Regions from separate parts of the Bradyrhizobium sp. AZCC 2230 genome, predicted to be linked through region 3. Evidence: predicted binding sites of a transcription regulator. Region 3 holds the regulator's gene; each other region holds the start of a gene.
The links. Region 3 encodes HrcA, which represses chaperone genes, less so after heat shock. Its sites were predicted from a motif close to GTTAGCACTCNCNNNNNGNGAGTGCTAAC; they were not measured.

Region 1 (5,956 bases), 3.8 Mb from region 3:
TCGCGGTCACCGGATCATCGTAGATCTCGTACCAGACCAATTTGTCGACGGAATATTTCTTGCTGAAGCCTCGAACAGCCTTCGTCTTATGCTCATGGACCCGACGAACGATGTCGTTCGTCACGCCGAGATAGAGCGTGCCGTACTTTTTGCTGGCGAGGAGGTAGACGTAATAGGCCATGCGCAAGTCGTAAAATGGATTCCGGGCTCGGCGCTTTGCGCCGCCCCGGAATGACGGAGTATCCGGTTATACTACCTTTGCGTGCATGCGCGAGCAACAAAAACCCCGGCATCGCTGCCGGGGTTTCGCATTTCGTGTCTTGCCTGAATGGCTGGACTTAGAAGTCCATGCCGCCCATGCCGCCGCCCGGGGGCATCGCCGGACCGGCGCCGCCCTTCTTGGGCAGCTCGGCGACCATGGCTTCCGTGGTGATCAGGAGGGCCGCAACCGAGGCTGCGTTCTGGATCGCGGTACGGACCACCTTGGTCGGGTCGATGATGCCCTTCTTGACGAGGTCGCCGTATTCACCGGTCTGGGAGTCGAAGCCGAACGCGTAGGCCTTGTTCTCCAGGACCTTGCCGACGATCACCGAGCCGTCTTCACCGGCGTTGATCGCGATCTGGCGAGCGGGCGCGGAGAGCGCCTTGCGCACGATCTCGACGCCGGTCTTCTGGTCGTCGTTCTTAGTGCGCAGGCCCTTGAGCTGCTCGGAAGCACGGAGCAGGGCGACGCCGCCGCCCGGGACGATGCCTTCCTCGACAGCCGCGCGGGTCGCATGCATCGCGTCATCAACGCGATCCTTGCGCTCCTTCACCTCGACCTCGGTCGCGCCGCCGACGCGGATCACCGCGACGCCGCCAGCGAGCTTGGCAAGACGCTCCTGGAGCTTCTCACGGTCGTAGTCCGAGGTGGTTTCCTCGATCTGCGCCTTGATCTGGGCCACGCGCGCCTCGATGTCGGCCTTCTTGCCGGCGCCGTTGACGATCGTGGTGTTCTCCTTGTCGATCATCACCTTCTTGGCGCGACCGAGCATGTTGAGCGTGACGTTCTCGAGCTTGATGCCGAGATCTTCCGAGATCGCCTGGCCGCCGGTCAGGATCGCGATGTCCTGCAGCATGGCCTTGCGGCGATCGCCGAAGCCCGGAGCCTTGACGGCCGCGACCTTCAGACCACCGCGCAGACGGTTCACGACAAGCGTGGCCAAAGCCTCGCCTTCGACGTCCTCGGCGACGATGACCAGCGGCTTGCCGGTCTGCACCACGGCCTCGAGCAGCGGGAGCAGCTCGTTCAGCGAGGAGAGCTTCTTCTCGTTGATGAGGATGTAGGCGTCGTCCATCTCAACGCGCATCTTGTCGGCGTTGGTGACGAAGTAGGGCGAGATGTAGCCGCGGTCGAACTGCATGCCCTCGACGACGTCGAGCTCGGTCTCGAGCGACTTGGCTTCCTCGACGGTGATGACACCCTCGTTGCCGACCTTCTTCATCGCGTCGGAGAGGAACTTGCCGATCTCCGCGTCGCCGTTGGCGGAGATGGTGCCGACCTGGGCGATTTCCTCGTTCGAGGTGACCTTCTTGGAGTTCTTGACGAGGTCAGCGACCACGGCTTCCACGGCCAGATCGATACCACGCTTCAGGTCCATCGGGTTCATGCCGGCGGCAACCGACTTGGCGCCTTCACGAACGATCGCAGCCGCGAGAACGGTTGCGGTGGTGGTGCCGTCTCCGGCCGCGTCAGCGGACTTGGAGGCGACTTCGCGCACCATCTGCGCGCCCATGTTCTCGAACTTGTCGTCGAGCTCGATCTCCTTGGCGACGGTGACGCCGTCCTTGGTGATGCGGGGAGCGCCGAACGACTTGTCGAGGACGACGTTGCGACCCTTGGGGCCGAGCGTGACCTTCACCGCGTTGGCGAGAATGTCGACGCCGCGCAGCATCTTGTCGCGCGCATCTACGCCGAATTTGACTTCTTTAGCTGACATCTGGATTTTTCCTTAGGTGTTTAGCTGGGAGAGAGAGGTGGCTCTCAGGCCGCCTTCTTCTTGGAAGCGGGGACGTCGAGGACGCCCATGATGTCGCTTTCCTTCATGATCAGCAGATCGACGTTGTCGATCTTGACCTCGGTGCCGGACCACTTGCCGAACAGCACGCGGTCGCCGACCTTCAGGTCGATCGGGATCAGCTTGCCGGCTTCGTCGCGGCCACCCGGGCCGACGGCGACGATTTCGCCCTGGGAGGGCTTTTCCTTGGCCGTGTCGGGGATGATGATGCCGCCGGCGGTCTTCTCTTCTGCGTCGATGCGCTTGACCACGACGCGGTCGTGAAGCGGACGGAATTTCATGCAGCTCTCCTAAGCATTTGCACGAGTTGATGATTTTTGGGCGTTAGCAGTCCGTGCCAGCGAGTGCTAGCACAGGCGAGGCTGAAATAGGACAGGAATTTTGCGGGGGCAAGGGCTTCTAGCAGAAAAATCGGCACTCTGAAGGCCTGTCTGCCAGAATCCTTTACCATCGTTAACCGGTCTTAGGGACGTCTTGGGGGCCGTATTAGCACGGAGCCGTCTCTGCTGCTAAAGCATTGAATTTCAACAACTTGTTAAACTTTTGGGCTTGAGATGGATTGTCAGTTTGCGTCACATTTCTCTCATGTGAGCGCATCTCCACCGGGTGGCTCGTAACGGGTACCGGATCAAGCCACCCCTGAATGCGCTCCTGCAAAGGAGGTTGGCATGGGATTGCGGGTTGGTGCCGTTTCCGAGGATTTCCGGAAACAGCTGCTGGGCTACGGGCTGACGACGGCCCAAATTCTCTACCGGATGCCGGATCACCCGTCGCTGCTTCAGACCTATGTCTGGCAGAACTACGACATGTTTCCGAAATTCCCGGCGTTGAAGGATTTCCTGGCGTTCTGGACGGAGAGGCTCGACGGCCCGCTGCATTCGGTGACGGTGGCGCATTCCAAGCTGATCAAGCCGGCCGAGCTGCGCGCTGTGGATGGCGTGTTCCGGCTGAATTGATCAGAGCGCCGGTCTCGTAGGGTGGGCAAAGGCGCGCGCACTTCGCGCGCCGTGCCCACCATCTCTCCGCGCTTCATTTGCAATGGTGGGCACGCTTCGCCTTGCCCACCCTACGAGACCTGTTTCCGTGCTAGCCTTTCCCTCATAACAACAGGGGAGGCCGCCCATGGCCAAGAAAACAAAATCGCGCAGCGCAGCCCAGACCGCGGTGAAGAAGCGGAGCGGCGCCAAGCCCGCAGCGCGATCGTCGGCGCGCAAGGCCGTGAAGTCGAAGGCGCGCACGACAACAGCAAAGTCGTCCGTCAAGAAACCCGCACGCCCGAAGCAGCGCATCGCCATCAGCCATCACCGCGAGGAAGATTTCAAAGCCGACGGCCTGCGCGCCTACGCGAAGTATCGTGATCTCGGCATCGCCGCCGCCAGTCACGGCCTCGCGCAGGCCCACGTGATCCGCCTGCAAGGCCCCTGCGATCCGGCCGAAGTGTCAAAACTGCACTTCCACGCCGTCGACTTCCAGATGGTCTACGTGCTCAAGGGCTGGGTGAAGACCTACATGGACGGGCAGGGCGAGACCCTGATGAAAGAAGGCAGTGCCTGGACCCAGCCGCCGAAGATCAAGCACATGATTCTGGATTATTCGGACGACGTGGAGTTGCTGGAAGTGATCCTGCCGGCGGAGTTCAAGACGGTGGAGTTGAAGGCGTAGACGCTCTCGCGTTTTTGTAAGGACGCTCAGTCTCTCCTTCGTCATTGCGAGGAGCTCTTGCGACGAAGCAATCCAGACTGTCTCCGCGGACGCACTTCTGGATTGCTTCGCTGCGCTCGCAATGACGGCGGAGAGATTTGCGGGACACGCGATCACTAAAAATCGTCCGATCCGCGAAACCGGGCCGTTACCACTCGGATGGTTTCAGCCGCCGGCAAGCGCGGGCGCTAACCAGTCGAAAATATTCCTCGCGTCAACTCGAGGCTGTGAAAATGCGGGAAATGTTTTCATGGCGACCAACACTTTCGGCCGACGCGGCGTCGTGGCGCCAACCCCAAGGGGATCGTTTCAACCTGCATCGATTCAACCCGTCGCCGCGCCGATCGCTCCCCGGCCCTTGTCCAGCGAGGAGACGCTGTTTAGCGACAACAAGCTTCTCTCCGATATCCCTTTCCTCACCATTGGCCTGATTTTCGGTCTGCTCCTGATCTTCGCGCTGCAACGCAGTCTGGCGATCGACGTTGCGCGGGACGGCTCACTCGATGTCCGCTCGCTGATCGCCTATGGCGCGACCAGCTACGATCTGGTTGTTGGAAGGGGAGAGTGGTGGCGGATCGGCCTTGCGCCGCTTCTGCATGGCAGCGACTGGCACCTCATCGGCAATTGCATTGCGCTGTTCATCGTCGGCGTCAGGCTGGAGCCTCTGATCGGCCGTGGCTGGTTTTCGCTGATCTTTGTCGCCAGTGCGCTGGCCGGCGAGGCCGGCTCGCTGCTGGGCAACGCGCCCGGCATCCCGGGCGTCGGTGCGTCCGGCGCCATTACCGGGCTCATTGCCGCGCTGTTTGTCGCGAGCTTCGACCCCGAAGCCGACGCCGATCAAACAATGTCGAGGCTGAAGACGTCGCTCTTCTTCGGTGTTCCCGCACTGCTGCCGCTCGCCTTTGGGGCCTCCGGCAACGTCGACTATTTTGCCCATGCAGGTGGTGCGCTGGCCGGCGCCGCGCTGGCCATCATGCCGTGGCTCGTCTTCTGGTCCTATGACAACCTGCCGCGGAGCGCCAGCATGACGCTGCTCGCAGGATGCGTCGGATCCCTGATCTGCGCCGGCTTCGCGGCTTTGCATTATTCGTCCTACATGGCCGATGCCAGGCAGTATGTCCGCGCATCGGAAATGCCGGCGAATACGCGCGAGATGGCCAGCCGGTCTCTCGATCTTATCACCCGCTACCCGAAAGACCCGCGGGCTCATCTGTTTCGTGCGATCTTCTTCATTGAGCAAAACAGCCTCATTGCTGCCGAGACGGAAGTGCAAACCGCCGTGTCGCTCGCCCCTTCGGATGTGGCGGGCGGGCCGGTGCGATCCGCGGCGCAGGCTGTGCTGGCGCAGCTGCTGCTTGCGCGAGGACGGTCCAGCGAGGCGAAGGCCATGGCGGCCGAGCCGTGCCGTGCCAAGCTGGGTGAGGTGCGTCGCATGTTGGACAAGACGAAGTTGTGCAGCTGACTACCGCTCGAGATAGCCCAATTCTTCATTCATGATCGTGCGCGCATATTCGCCAAAGGCATCGATCAACCGGCCGCGCGCGGCGTAGGGTGGATAGAGCAGCGCGATCGTCACGGGAACAGCAGGGGTGAAGGGGCGGGTGATCAGAGCCGCGCCAGAGCTTTCATCATGCGCGGCAATCGGGTTGATGATGCTGATGCCGAGGCGGGCTGCGACCAGGGCGCAGACCGATGCGCCCAGATCGGTCTCGGCAACAATGCGGCGCGTGACGCCGGCCTGCGTGAAGATCGTATCGATGCGATCGTGCAGCGGACTCCCCGTGGCGAAGGAGATGAAGGCCTCATCGGCGAAATCGGCAGGGCGCAGCGTCTTCTTCTGCGCAAGACGATGCGCCTTCGGCATGATTGCGACGCAACGGGTCTTGAGCACCGGTTCGACATGCACTCCCGCAACCTCGCCGTACAGCATGGCGAGCCCGGTATCGCAAAGCCCGGAGCTGACCCAGTCGTGCACGGCGCTCGCCGTGCCGGATCGGATCGAGATCATCACATGCGGATAGTCTATTTTGAAACGCGCCGCGATGCGCGTCAGCAGGCCGCCGGCCAGGCGCGGCATCGCCGCAACGCTGAGCCGACCCATACCGAACGAGCGGATGCTGGCTGCGCTGGCCTCCAGTCCCGCCAGGCCGATGAAGGTCTTCTCGACCTCCTGAAAAAAGCGCGATCCGTCCACGGTC
Region 2 (5,956 bases), 1.1 Mb from region 3:
TCCGCCACCCCTTCACGATCGCTCACATCCCCGGCATCAAAGCATGCCGCAGGCCCTCACATCACCACGACCTTGGTGCCGACATTGACGCGGCCGTAGAGGTCGATGACGTCCTCGTTGCGCATGCGGATGCAGCCGGAGGAGACGTTGGTGCCGATGGTCCAGGGCTCGTTGGAGCCGTGGATGCGGTAGAGCGTGGAGCCCAGATACATCGCGCGCGCGCCGAGCGGGTTTTCCGGGCCGCCCTCCATGTGCCGCGGCAGATCGGGACGGCGGGCGATCATTTCCGCAGGCGGCGTCCAATCCGGCCATTCGCGTTTGGCCGTGATCGACTTCACGCCGCTCCAGGTGAAACCCTCGCGTCCGACGCCGATGCCGTAACGCATCGCCCGGCCATTGCCCTCGACGAGATAGAGAAACTTGTTGTTGGAATCGACCACGATCGTGCCGGCACTTTCCTTGCCGCTATAGTCAACAGATTGTTTCTCGAATTTCGGATCGAACGGACGCTGCCGCGGATCGATTGCCTCCTGCTGGAGACCACTCTGCATCTGCGGCTCGCCCATCGGCGGCAGGCGGCGCGGATCGTTGTAGCCGGGCTGCTGCTGATAGATCGACTGCTGCGGCGCATAGGCCGGGCCGCGGCCGGGCCCGTCGCCGAACAGGAACTCGATGAAGCCGCCGCCCATGTTGGCATTGGAGGCGACACGCACCGGCGCCGGCGGGACCTGCGGCTGGTAGAGCACCGCGGGCGGATCGTTCGGCACCGTATTGTCGAAGGCGCTGGCGCGATCGGCGCCGACAATGAAGGCGCAAGCGCTGCCGAGCAGCGCGACAGACATTTTCTTGAACATCGACGTACTCTGTACTGTTTCGTCTAGTTGCATTCGCCGCCGAACGCGTTGACTGATCCGCGTCCTCGACGTGGTCAATAAAGAGCAAACTCCGTTTCGTTTGGTAAACGTATCGGGCGTTTCGATTCACCACGTCGCGATCGGCGCGGCAATTTGGCGATCAGCGTTTATTTTCGATGAAGGGCCGGGCCTCATGGTTAATCGCCCGTTTGCATGCCGTCGCGCGCAGCCGCACAACAGTTCCCGCTGTGAACCTCGTGTTAAATTGCTTCTGCCTACAAAGACGCGTGAGTGAGGTGGGGGGAGTTCTTGATGGCTATTCACCGCAAACGTTTTCGTGTCGAAGAGGCTATTGTCGGCGAGATGCCCAGCCCCGAAATGATTGAGGAGGCTGCGCCGATGCATAGCGAGATCATGGCCGAGCTGCGCGCGATCCGCGCACAGATGGCAAAGGGCTCGGTGCCCCTGACTGGCAGCGCGGCCATGGCGGCGATCGACGCCTCAACGGCCCAGGAGCTTTCCGACGCACGCACGATGCTCGAGACGTACCGGGCGCAGATCGAGCAGTGCGAAAAGCTGAAGATCGAGCTCGACCTGATCCACGACGCCATCGACCGCACCAAGCGCGAAATCGCGACGCTGCACGGCAAGAGCTTTGACGGCGCGGAGATGGCCAAGGTCAATGGCGAGCTCGGCGCGGTCGTCGGCGGCACCGAACAGGCGACCCAGCAAATTCTCGAAGCGGCCGAGTCGATCGACCAGTCGGCATCGGCGCTCGGCAAGGTCGATTCGGTCGACCAGCAGAAGCGCCTCGCCGACGACATCCAGGAACGCGTCATCTCGATCTTCGAAGCCTGCAACTTCCAGGACCTGACCGGCCAGCGCATCAGCAAGGTCATGACCACGATGAAGTTCATCGAGCAGCACATCAATGCGATGATGGACATCTGGGGCGGCGTCGACGCGATCAAGTCCCACGTCCAGCCGCAGGTCGACACCCGCAGCGATGACGACAAGCTGCTCAACGGCCCGAAGCTCGCCGGCGACGTCGGCCACGCCTCGCAGGACGACATCGACGCGCTGTTCGACTAAGCGAACGCGACAGAAAGACAGAGAGACAAACAAAACGCCGGCGCGAGCCGGCGTTTCTTGTTTTTGAAGTTGCTGCTGCGATCTTTCTACCTTCTCCCCTTGCGGGAGAAGGTGGCGCGAAGCGCCGGATGAGGGGTTGCCTCCACGAATTCAGATAAGAGTTAGATTCGGGGAGAGAGACCCCTCACCCGTCTCGCCGCTTTGCGGCGAGCCACCCTCTCCCGCAAGGGGAGAGGGGAAGTAGCTCCGACCCTCACGCCCTCGGCGCGCAGCGGACGTAGACCATGTTGCCGTAGCGGGTGGCGGCGTCCTTGTCGACGAAGCGGGTGATCATGACGCGGCCGTCGAAGGAGACGATCTCGCGATCCTGCTCGCCCGGCGTCGGGCCGGAGGGGCCGATATAATTCTTGCCGCCCGGCGAGCCCTTCAACCGCAGTTCCTGCGGCGTGGCCTGGTCGGCGAGATGCATGACCACGCCGCCGGAGGTGCCGGCGCCGATCACGTAGGGATTTTTGCACTGGGCCCGCGCGGCCGCCTCGGTGCGGGCGCGGTCGGCCGGGTTCTGGAACGAGGCAAGGCCCCAGCGGCCGACGATCTCGTCGGCGCGGATCGAGGCCGGCATTTCCGGCGCGACGCCGGGCTCCGTCTCGACCGCCGGCTGGGACGAGGAGAAGGACGGCAGGCTCAAGCCGCCGCCGCAGGCGCCGAGCAGCAACGCCAGGCAAGAGGCGGCCGCCAGATTGGCAACCGTGCGCGCGTGAGCTGAACTGATCATGGCATTCCCCCGAACAAGACCATGGCCGCATCCCTCCCGCAGCCAAGCGCAAAACCGCAGCCGTAGCAATGACGTCCTAATATACGCCCGCGCCGGAATCGAGTTTCCGTAAACACCATCCTATATCCGCCTCACCAATCGCTTAACCACCTTTGCTTGACAGGATCGCAGCCAAGCCATATTCCCACGCGCACTATTAGCACTCGGAAAGACCGATTGCTAAGCGCGCCGTTCGATCCTCGGGCAGAGGATGGACGGCAGCGCTGCCCCCACCCACTTCCGCTGCTTTCGGAAAAGCGAGCCTCCAAAGGGAAACGTCATGGCTAAGTCCAAATTTCGTCCGCTGCATGACCGTGTCGTGGTCAAACGTATCGACGCCGAGGCAAAGACCAAGGGCGGCATCATCATCCCCGACACCGCCAAGGAAAAGCCGTCCCAGGGCGAAATCGTCGCCGTCGGCCCCGGCGGCCGCGACGAGGCTGGCAAGCTGATCCCGATCGACCTCAAGGTCGGCGACCGCGTGCTGTTCGGCAAGTGGTCGGGCACCGAGGTCAAGATCGACAACGAAGATCTCCTGATCATGAAGGAGTCGGACATCATGGGCGTAATGGCCTAAGGCCAGACGCCTGAACGGCCGCTGAATGCCATGCCCGGATCAAGTGATCCGGGCATCCATCGTTCCGCCGCACAGCATCAAACAAGACACATCACGTAACACGAGGGACTGCAGACCATGGCTGCCAAGGACGTCAAGTTTTCCGGAGACGCGCGCGATCGCATGCTGCGCGGCGTCGACATTCTCGCCAACGCCGTCAAGGTGACGCTCGGCCCCAAGGGCCGCAACGTCGTCATCGAGAAGAGCTTCGGCGCGCCCCGCATCACCAAGGACGGCGTCACCGTCGCCAAGGAGATCGAGCTCGAGGACAAGTTCGAGAACATGGGCGCCCAGATGGTGCGTGAGGTCGCCTCCAAGACCAACGACCTCGCCGGCGACGGCACCACCACCGCGACCGTGCTGGCCCAGGCCATCGTGCGCGAAGGCGCCAAGGCGGTTGCCGCCGGCATGAACCCGATGGACCTCAAGCGCGGCATCGACATCGCGGTTGCCGCCGTGATCAAGGACATCGAGAAGCGCGCCAAGCCGGTTGCCGCCTCCTCCGAGGTCGCCCAGGTCGGCACCATCTCGGCCAACGGCGACGCCGCCATCGGCAAGATGATCGCCCAGGCGATGCAGAAGGTCGGTAACGAGGGCGTCATCACCGTCGAGGAGAACAAGTCGCTCGACACCGAAGTCGACATCGTCGAGGGCATGAAGTTCGACCGCGGCTATCTGTCGCCCTACTTCGTCACCAACCCCGAGAAGATGACCGCCGAGCTCGAGGACGCCTACATCCTCCTGCACGAGAAGAAGCTCTCCGGCCTGCAGGCCATGCTGCCGGTGCTGGAAGCCGTGGTGCAATCGGGCAAGCCGCTCGTCATCATCGCCGAGGACGTCGAGGGCGAGGCGCTGGCGACCCTGGTCGTCAACCGCCTGCGTGGCGGCCTCAAGGTCGCCGCCGTCAAGGCGCCGGGCTTCGGAGATCGCCGCAAGGCCATGCTGGAAGACCTCGCAATCCTGACCGGCGGTCAGCTGATCTCCGAAGACCTCGGCATGAAGCTCGAGAACGTCACGGTGAAGATGCTGGGACGTGCGGGCAAAGTGGTGATCGACAAGGAGAACACCACGATCGTCAAGGGCGCCGGCAAGAAGCCGGAGATCGAGGCCCGCGTCGGCCAGATCAAGGCCCAGATCGAGGAGACCACCTCGGACTACGACCGTGAGAAGCTCCAGGAGCGTCTCGCCAAGCTGGCCGGCGGCGTCGCGGTGATCCGCGTCGGCGGCGCGACCGAGATCGAGGTCAAGGAGAAGAAGGACCGCGTCGAGGACGCGCTCAACGCCACCCGCGCCGCGGTGCAGGAAGGCATCGTCCCCGGCGGCGGCGTCACGCTGCTGCGCGCCAAGAAGGCGGTCGGGCGTCTCACCAACGCCAATGCCGACGTGCAGGCCGGCATCAACATCGTGCTGAAGGCGCTGGAAGCTCCGATCCGCCAGATCTCGGAGAATGCCGGCGTGGAGGGCTCGATCGTTGTCGGCAGGATCCTCGAGAACAAGTCCGAGACCTTCGGCTTCGACGCCCAGACCGAGGAATATGTCGACATGATCGAGAAGGGCATCATCGATCCCGCCAAGGTGGTGCGCACCGCGCTGCAGGACGCCTCCTCCGTGGCCGGCCTGCTGGTGACCACCGAGGCGATGGTCGCTGAAGCTCCGAAGAAGGAAGCCCCGCCCGCAGCGGGCGGCGGCGGCATGGGCGGCTTCTGAGCCCATCCTCATCTGACAGTGTTGCGAAGGCCGCCTCCGGGCGGCCTTCTTTTTTGCCGACACTGGCCTGCGCTTCAACCGGCGGCCAAAACCCACTACGGTGGCGCCCGATTCTAGTCGTTCGAGGATTTCGTCGATGCGCGCGCTTCTGGTTTGTTCGACAGCCCTTTTGGCCGCCCTGCTCGCAGTATCGCCTGAGGTCGCCTCAGCCCAGATGAAGCTGTCGCCGAAGGCCACAGCGCCCGGCGGCATGGAGACGCGCTATTTCACCTCGATCGACGGCCTGATGGACGGCAATGCCGACGTGATCCTGAAGGAGACGCGGCAGGGCAAAACGGTCACCGCGGCGGTGCTCGACGTCTGCTATCCCGCCGCCAAGAACTCCGACCGCAAGGACCGCTTCGTCGTCAATCTCCAGATCGCGGGCCAGACGCTGACCGGCACGACGCAAAGCCTCGGCGCGAAGGCGCCGGTCACCGTCAAGCTCACGCGCAAGCCGACCGGCGACACTTTCGAGTTCCGCGGCCAGATCGGCATCGGCCAGACCGTGACCGAAGTGACCTCGCCCGACAATGCCGATCTCAGCGAGAAGGAATTTCTGGACAACCAGACCACCGACGACGGCATCACGCCCCAGCCGAAGGATTTTACAGAAGTCTCGCCGGAGGCGATCGCGGTCAAGGTCAAGCTGGATAACGCGACCGACTTCCTGAAGAGCCTCAAGGGCCAGGACGTCGAGGTGACGCTGGCAAGTCTCTCCGTCGGCTGCGACGCGCTGCGCGCCGGCGAGCAGACCATCAACATGTCGGTCGATCCGGAGCGCTCAGCCGCGCTGCTCGCGAAATTCAAGGCGATGCCGGGTGTCACCGCTGC
Region 3 (5,956 bases):
GTCATGGGGCTGCTTCGCGCGACAAAGCGGCCCAATCGCCGACCATCGAACGGCCTCAATGTGAACCAATCAGAGTGCCCATGAAGCTGACCCGCCCCCTCGCCGCGCTCGCCCTCCTCGTTGCCACGGCATTTCCGGCGCTCGCTGCCGATGCCGTCTACCCGCCCGGCTTGCGCCTCGGCATGGTGCCGCTGGTCGGGCTGAGCACGGCAAAAACCTTTCCGGGCTTCGAGAGCGAGGACGGCAGCGTCAAGGTGCTGATCACCGAGCTGCCGCCGGCGGCCTATGGCGAGGTCGTGGGCGCCTTCAACGCCAATCCGGCCGGCAACAACGGCGTCAAGCCGGACAAGATCGAGACGCCAGCGGGCCTTGCCTATTTCACCACCGAGAGCGGCAAGGCCGGCACGACCCCGGTGAAGCGCTATTCGATGATCGTGCCGGGCGCCGGCTTCTCCGGCTATGTCGCGGTGCAGGTCCCCGAGAACGCGTCGAAGATCTACACCGACGAGGCGGTGCGGCAGATGTTTGCGACCGCCACCACCCGCAAGGAGGTGTCGGCCGACGAGCAGCTCGGGCTGATGCCGTTCAAGATCACCGATCTCGCCGGCTTCAAGGACATCCGCACGCTGGTGCCGGGCTCGAGCCTCATCCTGGCCGACGGCAACGAGAGCTCGGGCTATGAATCGAAGCCGTTCATGATCCTCGGCCTGATCGGCTCGACCCCGCAGCAGGCCGACGACCGCGCCCGCTTCGCCCAGGAGGCCGCGCTCCAGATCCCCGGCGTGCGCGAGTCCCGCGTCACCATGTCCGAGCCGATCCGCATCAACGGCCAGCCGGGCTTTGAGACCCGGATCGACGGCGTCAGCGGCAAGGACAAGACGCCGGTAACCGTGGTGCAGTGGATCCGCTTCGGCGGCGGCACCTCGCTGCGCATCATCGCCAGCGCTCCGCGCGATCAGTGGCCGGATGCCTTCACCCGCTTCCGCGCCGTGCGCGACGGCATCCAGCCCAAGGGTTAGGCGAAGGCGATCCAACACACTCGGTGTCGTCCCGGCCTAGTGCGCAATTGCGCACGGGGGGCCGGGACCCATACCGCGTGATCTCGCGATCGTGGAAGGTCGAAGTACCCACTCCTAGTTTTCGTCAAACTTCTCCCTTGGGGGTATGGGTCCCGGATCTGCGCTCCGCTTCGCTGCGCTTGTCCGGGACGACGGAGGCATTGCAAGCTCAACCGCTCCCCAGCGCCGGCTGCATTTTCGGGCTTTTGTTCGTACACGAACGGAATTAGGCTTCCCTCCATTGGATCAACCTTTGAGGGGAGGCGGACGATGCTGGATCGACGACAAATCTTGGCGGCGCTGGGGACCACGGCGCTCGCGAGCCTTGCTCCCACCGCACTTTTCGCAGCAGCCACGATCAAGCCGGACGATACCTCCGCGCTGCTCGTGATCGACGTGCAAAACTGCTTCCTGCCGGGCGGCAGCCTCGCGGTGAAGGAAGGCGAGCAGGTCGTGCCCGTGATCAACAAGATGGCGAAAGCGTTCTCGAACGTGGTGATGACGCAGGACTGGCACACGCCCGGCCACGTCTCGTTCGCATCGGTGCATTCCGGCAAGAAGCCGTTCGAGACCATCGACCTTCCCTATGGCAAGCAGGTGCTGTGGCCCGACCATTGCGTGCAGGGCACCGACGGCGCCTCGCTGTCGAAGGATCTTTCGATCCCGCAGGCCGAGCTCATCATCCGCAAGGGCTTTCACAAGGACGTCGACAGCTATTCGGCGTTCCTCGAAGCCGACGGCAAGACCTCGACCGGACTTGCCGGTTATCTGAAGGGCCGCAAGATCAAGCGCGTCTTCGTTGCGGGACTCGCAACGGATTTCTGCGTCGCCTGGACCGCGCTCGATGCGCGCAAGGCGGGCTTTGAGGTCTATGTCGTGGAAGACGCCTGCCGCGGCATCGACAATCAGGGCTCGCTGGCGAAGGCCTGGGCTGACATGGCCAAGGCCGGCGTGAAGCGGATTCAGTCTGCGGATATCGCGGTCAGCGCGTAAGGCGCGCTGCCAGACCCTCAAGGCGAGGAGACGCGCGCGAGCGCGCTCCTCGGGCCTGAGGATCGCTCAGTTCGCTTCGTTGCTGTTCGCGGCCGGAGCGGGCTTCGCGCCACCCTTGGCGACGCCGACCAGCGCCGGGCGCAGCACGCGGTCGCCGATGGTGTAGCCGGCCTGCATGACCTGCACGACGGTGCCTGCGGGCACCGACGCGTCCGGCACCTCATACATCGCCTGCTGGAAGTTCGGATCGAACTTCTGGCCCTGCGGGTCGAACTTCTTCACGCCGTGCTTTTCCAGCGCGTTGAGCAGCGAGCGCTCGGTGAGCTCGACGCCCTCGATCAAAGCGGTCATGCCGGGATCGGCCGCAGCGCGGGTCTCGGCCGGAATGGCATCGAGCGCACGCTGGAGATTGTCGGCGATGTCGAGCACGTCGCGGGCAAAGCCGGTCACGCCGTAGAGCTTGGCGTCGGCGACCTCCTTGGCGGTGCGCTTGCGCAGATTTTCCATCTCGGCCAGCGTCCGCAGCATGCGGTCGCGCGCCTCGGCGACTTCCTTCTGCAGCAATTCCACCGAACCCGGCTCGGGATCGTCGGGCATGATGTAGGGCTTTGACACCACCGGCTCGCCGGTCGCGGCAGTCGTGTCTTCGGGTTGCCGGTCTCGATCGGTCATCGGCTCTCTTTTCGAACTGGTCTTACGGGATTTTGCTGGCCCGGATATCGTGCTTCGGGCGCCGAAAATCAAGCGCCCGTGATCGGCTCAAATGCCGGTCAGCCCCCCAGCAGCCGACTGACGATGCGGGCGGCGTAGTCCACGGTCGGGATCACACGGGCATAATTCAGCCGCGTCGGCCCGATTACGCCCAAAACGCCGACGATGCGGCCGGCGGCGTCCTGATAGGGCGAGATGATGGTGGAGGAGCCCGATAGCGAAAACAGCTTGTTCTCGCTGCCGATGAAGATCCGCACGCCTTCGGCGGTTTCGGCGCGCCCGAGCAGGTCGATCACGCCGCGCTTGGTCTCGAGATCGTCGAACAGCAGCCGAACGCGCTCGAGATCCTCCAGCGCGTGCAGATCTTCCAGCAGATTGGCGTGGCCGCGGACGATGAGCTGGCGGTCTTCGTTGTCGCCGCCCGACCAGCTCGCAATCCCGGCCGAGATCACCTTTTGCGTCAATTGATCGAGTTCGGCGCGGGCCTCTGCGAGCGCGGTTTCCAGCTCGAGTCGCGCCTCGGCGAGCGTCCGGCCACGAATCCGCGAATTGAGGAAATTGCCGGCCTCGGTGATGGCGGATGAGGGAACTCCAGGCGGCAGCGCCAGCACGCGGTTTTCAACCTGGCCGTCCTCGCCGACCAGGATGACCAGCGCCTTCTCGGGTTCCAACCGGACAAATTCGATGTGCTTCAGCCGCGCATTGGACTTTGGCGTCAGCACCACGGCAGCGGCGCGGGTGAGGCCGGAGAGCCGGGTCAACGCCTGATCCAGCGCCGCCTCGACCGACTGCGCCTGACCGACGGAGGTCAGCTGGCTCTGGATCGACTGCCGTTCGGCGTCATTGAGGTCGCCGACCTGCATAAGAGCGTCGACGAAGAAGCGCAGGCCGAGTTCCGTCGGCAGCCGGCCGGCGGACGTGTGCGGAGCATAGATCAGGCCGAGCTGTTCCAGATCGGCCATGACGTTGCGGACCGAGGCCGGCGACAGCGGCATCGCGATCAGCCGCGAGATGTTGCGCGAGCCGACCGGCTCGCCGGTCGCGAGATAGCTTTCGACAATTTGACGAAAGATGTCGCGGGAACGCTCGTTGAGCTGGGCGAGGCCTGCGCGCGGCGCGATCAGATGGATCGGATCGTGATGGGCCACAGACGGTAACTCCTCTCGGCTGCACATAACTTGTCCATCCGGACGGCCCATGACAAGCGGGGTTTTGCGGTTCTCTGGGGACTGAAAAGCCTTGCTGCTCACCCTCAGCCCCCCTACAAGCACCGCGAATAGCCCTTACCCTGCGAGTTTTGGAGGATTTCCCATGCGGCCCAGCCGCCGTGCGCCCGACGAATTGCGCCCCGTGACGCTTGAGCGTGGCGTGGTCAAATATGCGGAGGGCTCCTGCCTCGTGAAATTCGGCGACACCCATGTGCTGGTCACCGCCACGCTGGAAGACCGCCTGCCGCCGTGGCTGAAGGGCCAGGGCCGCGGCTGGGTCACCGCCGAATACGGCATGCTGCCGCGCGCGACCTCCGAACGCACCCGCCGCGAAGCCGCCGCAGGCAAGCAGAGCGGCCGCACCGTCGAGATCCAGCGCCTGATCGGGCGTTCGTTGCGCACCATCGTCGACCTCGAGGCGCTCGGCGAGCGCCAGATCACGGTCGATTGCGACGTGCTCCAGGCCGACGGCGGCACCCGCACCGCCTCGATCACCGGCGCCTGGGTCGCGCTCGCCGACTGCATCAACTGGATGAAGACGCGCAACATGATCAAGGCCAACGTGATGCGCGACAACGTCGCCGCGATCTCCTGCGGCATCTATCAGGGCAAGCCGGTGCTGGATCTCGACTATGCCGAGGATTCCGAAGCCGAGACCGACGCCAATTTCGTCATGACCGGCGATGGCCGCATCATCGAGGTGCAGGGCACCGCGGAACGCGAGCCGTTTACACAGGACGAGTTCCTCGCGTTGATCGCCCTGGCGCAAAAAGGTATCGCGCGTCTGGTGGACTTGCAGAAACTGGCTGTCGCGTAGTCAATAGGCCCATGCACCGCCGAATCACCGGAAAGCTCGTCATCGCGACCCACAATCCCGGCAAGCTCGCCGAGATGAAGGAGCTGCTCGCGCCTCACGGCATCGAGGTGGTATCGGCCGGTGAGCTCGGCCTGCCCGAGCCGGACGAGACCGGCGACGACTTCCGCAGCAATGCCGCGATCAAGGCAATCGCGGCGGCGCAGGCGACCAAGCTTCCCGCGTTCGCCGACGATTCCGGCATCGTGGTCGACGCGCTCGACGGCGCGCCCGGCATTTTTTCCGCACGCTGGGCTGGTCCGAGCAAAGACTTCGCTGCCGCAATGGCGCAGATCGAGCGCCTGTTGCAGGAGCGTGGCGCCACAACGCCTGACAAACGCAAATCGCATTTCGTCTCCGCGCTCTGCGTCGCCTGGCCCGACGATCATCTCGAAGAGGTCGAGGCGCGCGTCGACGGCACGATGGTCTGGCCGCCGCGCGGCACTGCCGGTTTTGGTTACGATCCGATGTTTTTGCCCGACGGTCATACGCGCACCTTCGGCGAGATGGAAAGCATCGAGAAGCACGGCCTGCCGCCGCTCGGCCTCGGCCTGTCGCATCGCGCCCGCGCCTTCGTGAAACTGGCGGAGATCTGCCTTGAGCCGCGCTAAGGAAGCCTTTGGCGTCTACGTGCACTGGCCGTTCTGCCTGTCGAAGTGCCCCTATTGCGACTTCAACAGCCATGTCCGCCACGCCGCGATCGACGAGACGCGCTTTGCATCCGCCTTCGCCCGCGAGATCGAAACCACCGCACAGCGCTCGCCCGGCCGCGAGGTCACCTCGATCTTCCTCGGCGGCGGCACGCCGTCGCTGATGCAGCCGGCAACCGTCGGCGCCGTGCTCGACGCCATCGGCAAGCACTGGAAAGTTGCCAGCGACGTCGAAGTGACGCTGGAAGCAAATCCCACCAGTGTCGAAGCCACGCGCTTTGCCGGCTATCGCTCAGCCGGCGTCAATCGGGTTTCGCTTGGTGTGCAGGCGCTCGACGATGCCTCGCTGAAGGCGCTGGGCCGCATGCACAGCGCGCGCGAGGCGCTCGATGCCGTTGCGATCGCGCGCCGCTCGTTCGATCGCTACTCGTTCGACCTGATCTACGCCCGCCCGGACCAGACGCCGGCGATGTGGGCCGATGA

Region 1: the regulator HrcA is predicted to act here: its motif matches at 2,381-2,409, upstream of V1280_RS12525 (co-chaperone GroES).
Region 2: the regulator HrcA is predicted to act here: its motif matches at 2,917-2,945, upstream of V1280_RS35195 (co-chaperone GroES).

The regions. Positions count from the first base shown of each region.
Region 1 covers NZ_JAZHRS010000001.1:2,554,437-2,560,392, reverse strand. The annotation lists partial or broken gene V1280_RS12535 (GIY-YIG nuclease family protein) at 1-181, opposite strand, end outside; gene groL (chaperonin GroEL) at 339-1,979, opposite strand; gene V1280_RS12525 (co-chaperone GroES) at 2,024-2,338, opposite strand; gene V1280_RS12520 (usg protein) at 2,726-3,013, shown strand; gene V1280_RS12515 (cupin domain-containing protein) at 3,180-3,719, shown strand; gene V1280_RS12510 (rhomboid family intramembrane serine protease) at 3,841-5,220, shown strand; gene V1280_RS12505 (LysR substrate-binding domain-containing protein) at 5,221-5,956, opposite strand, start outside.
Region 2 covers NZ_JAZHRS010000001.1:7,375,081-7,381,036, reverse strand. The annotation lists gene V1280_RS35210 (L,D-transpeptidase family protein) at 57-854, opposite strand; gene V1280_RS35205 (protein phosphatase CheZ) at 1,167-1,946, shown strand; gene V1280_RS35200 (hypothetical protein) at 2,200-2,721, opposite strand; gene V1280_RS35195 (co-chaperone GroES) at 3,041-3,337, shown strand; gene groL (chaperonin GroEL) at 3,455-5,083, shown strand; gene V1280_RS35185 (hypothetical protein) at 5,220-5,956, shown strand, end outside.
Region 3 covers NZ_JAZHRS010000001.1:6,316,967-6,322,922, reverse strand. The annotation lists gene V1280_RS30335 (hypothetical protein) at 81-1,019, shown strand; gene pncA (bifunctional nicotinamidase/pyrazinamidase) at 1,329-2,051, shown strand; gene grpE (nucleotide exchange factor GrpE) at 2,118-2,723, opposite strand; gene hrcA (heat-inducible transcriptional repressor HrcA) at 2,822-3,910, opposite strand; gene rph (ribonuclease PH) at 4,074-4,787, shown strand; gene rdgB (RdgB/HAM1 family non-canonical purine NTP pyrophosphatase) at 4,799-5,434, shown strand; gene hemW (radical SAM family heme chaperone HemW) at 5,421-5,956, shown strand, end outside.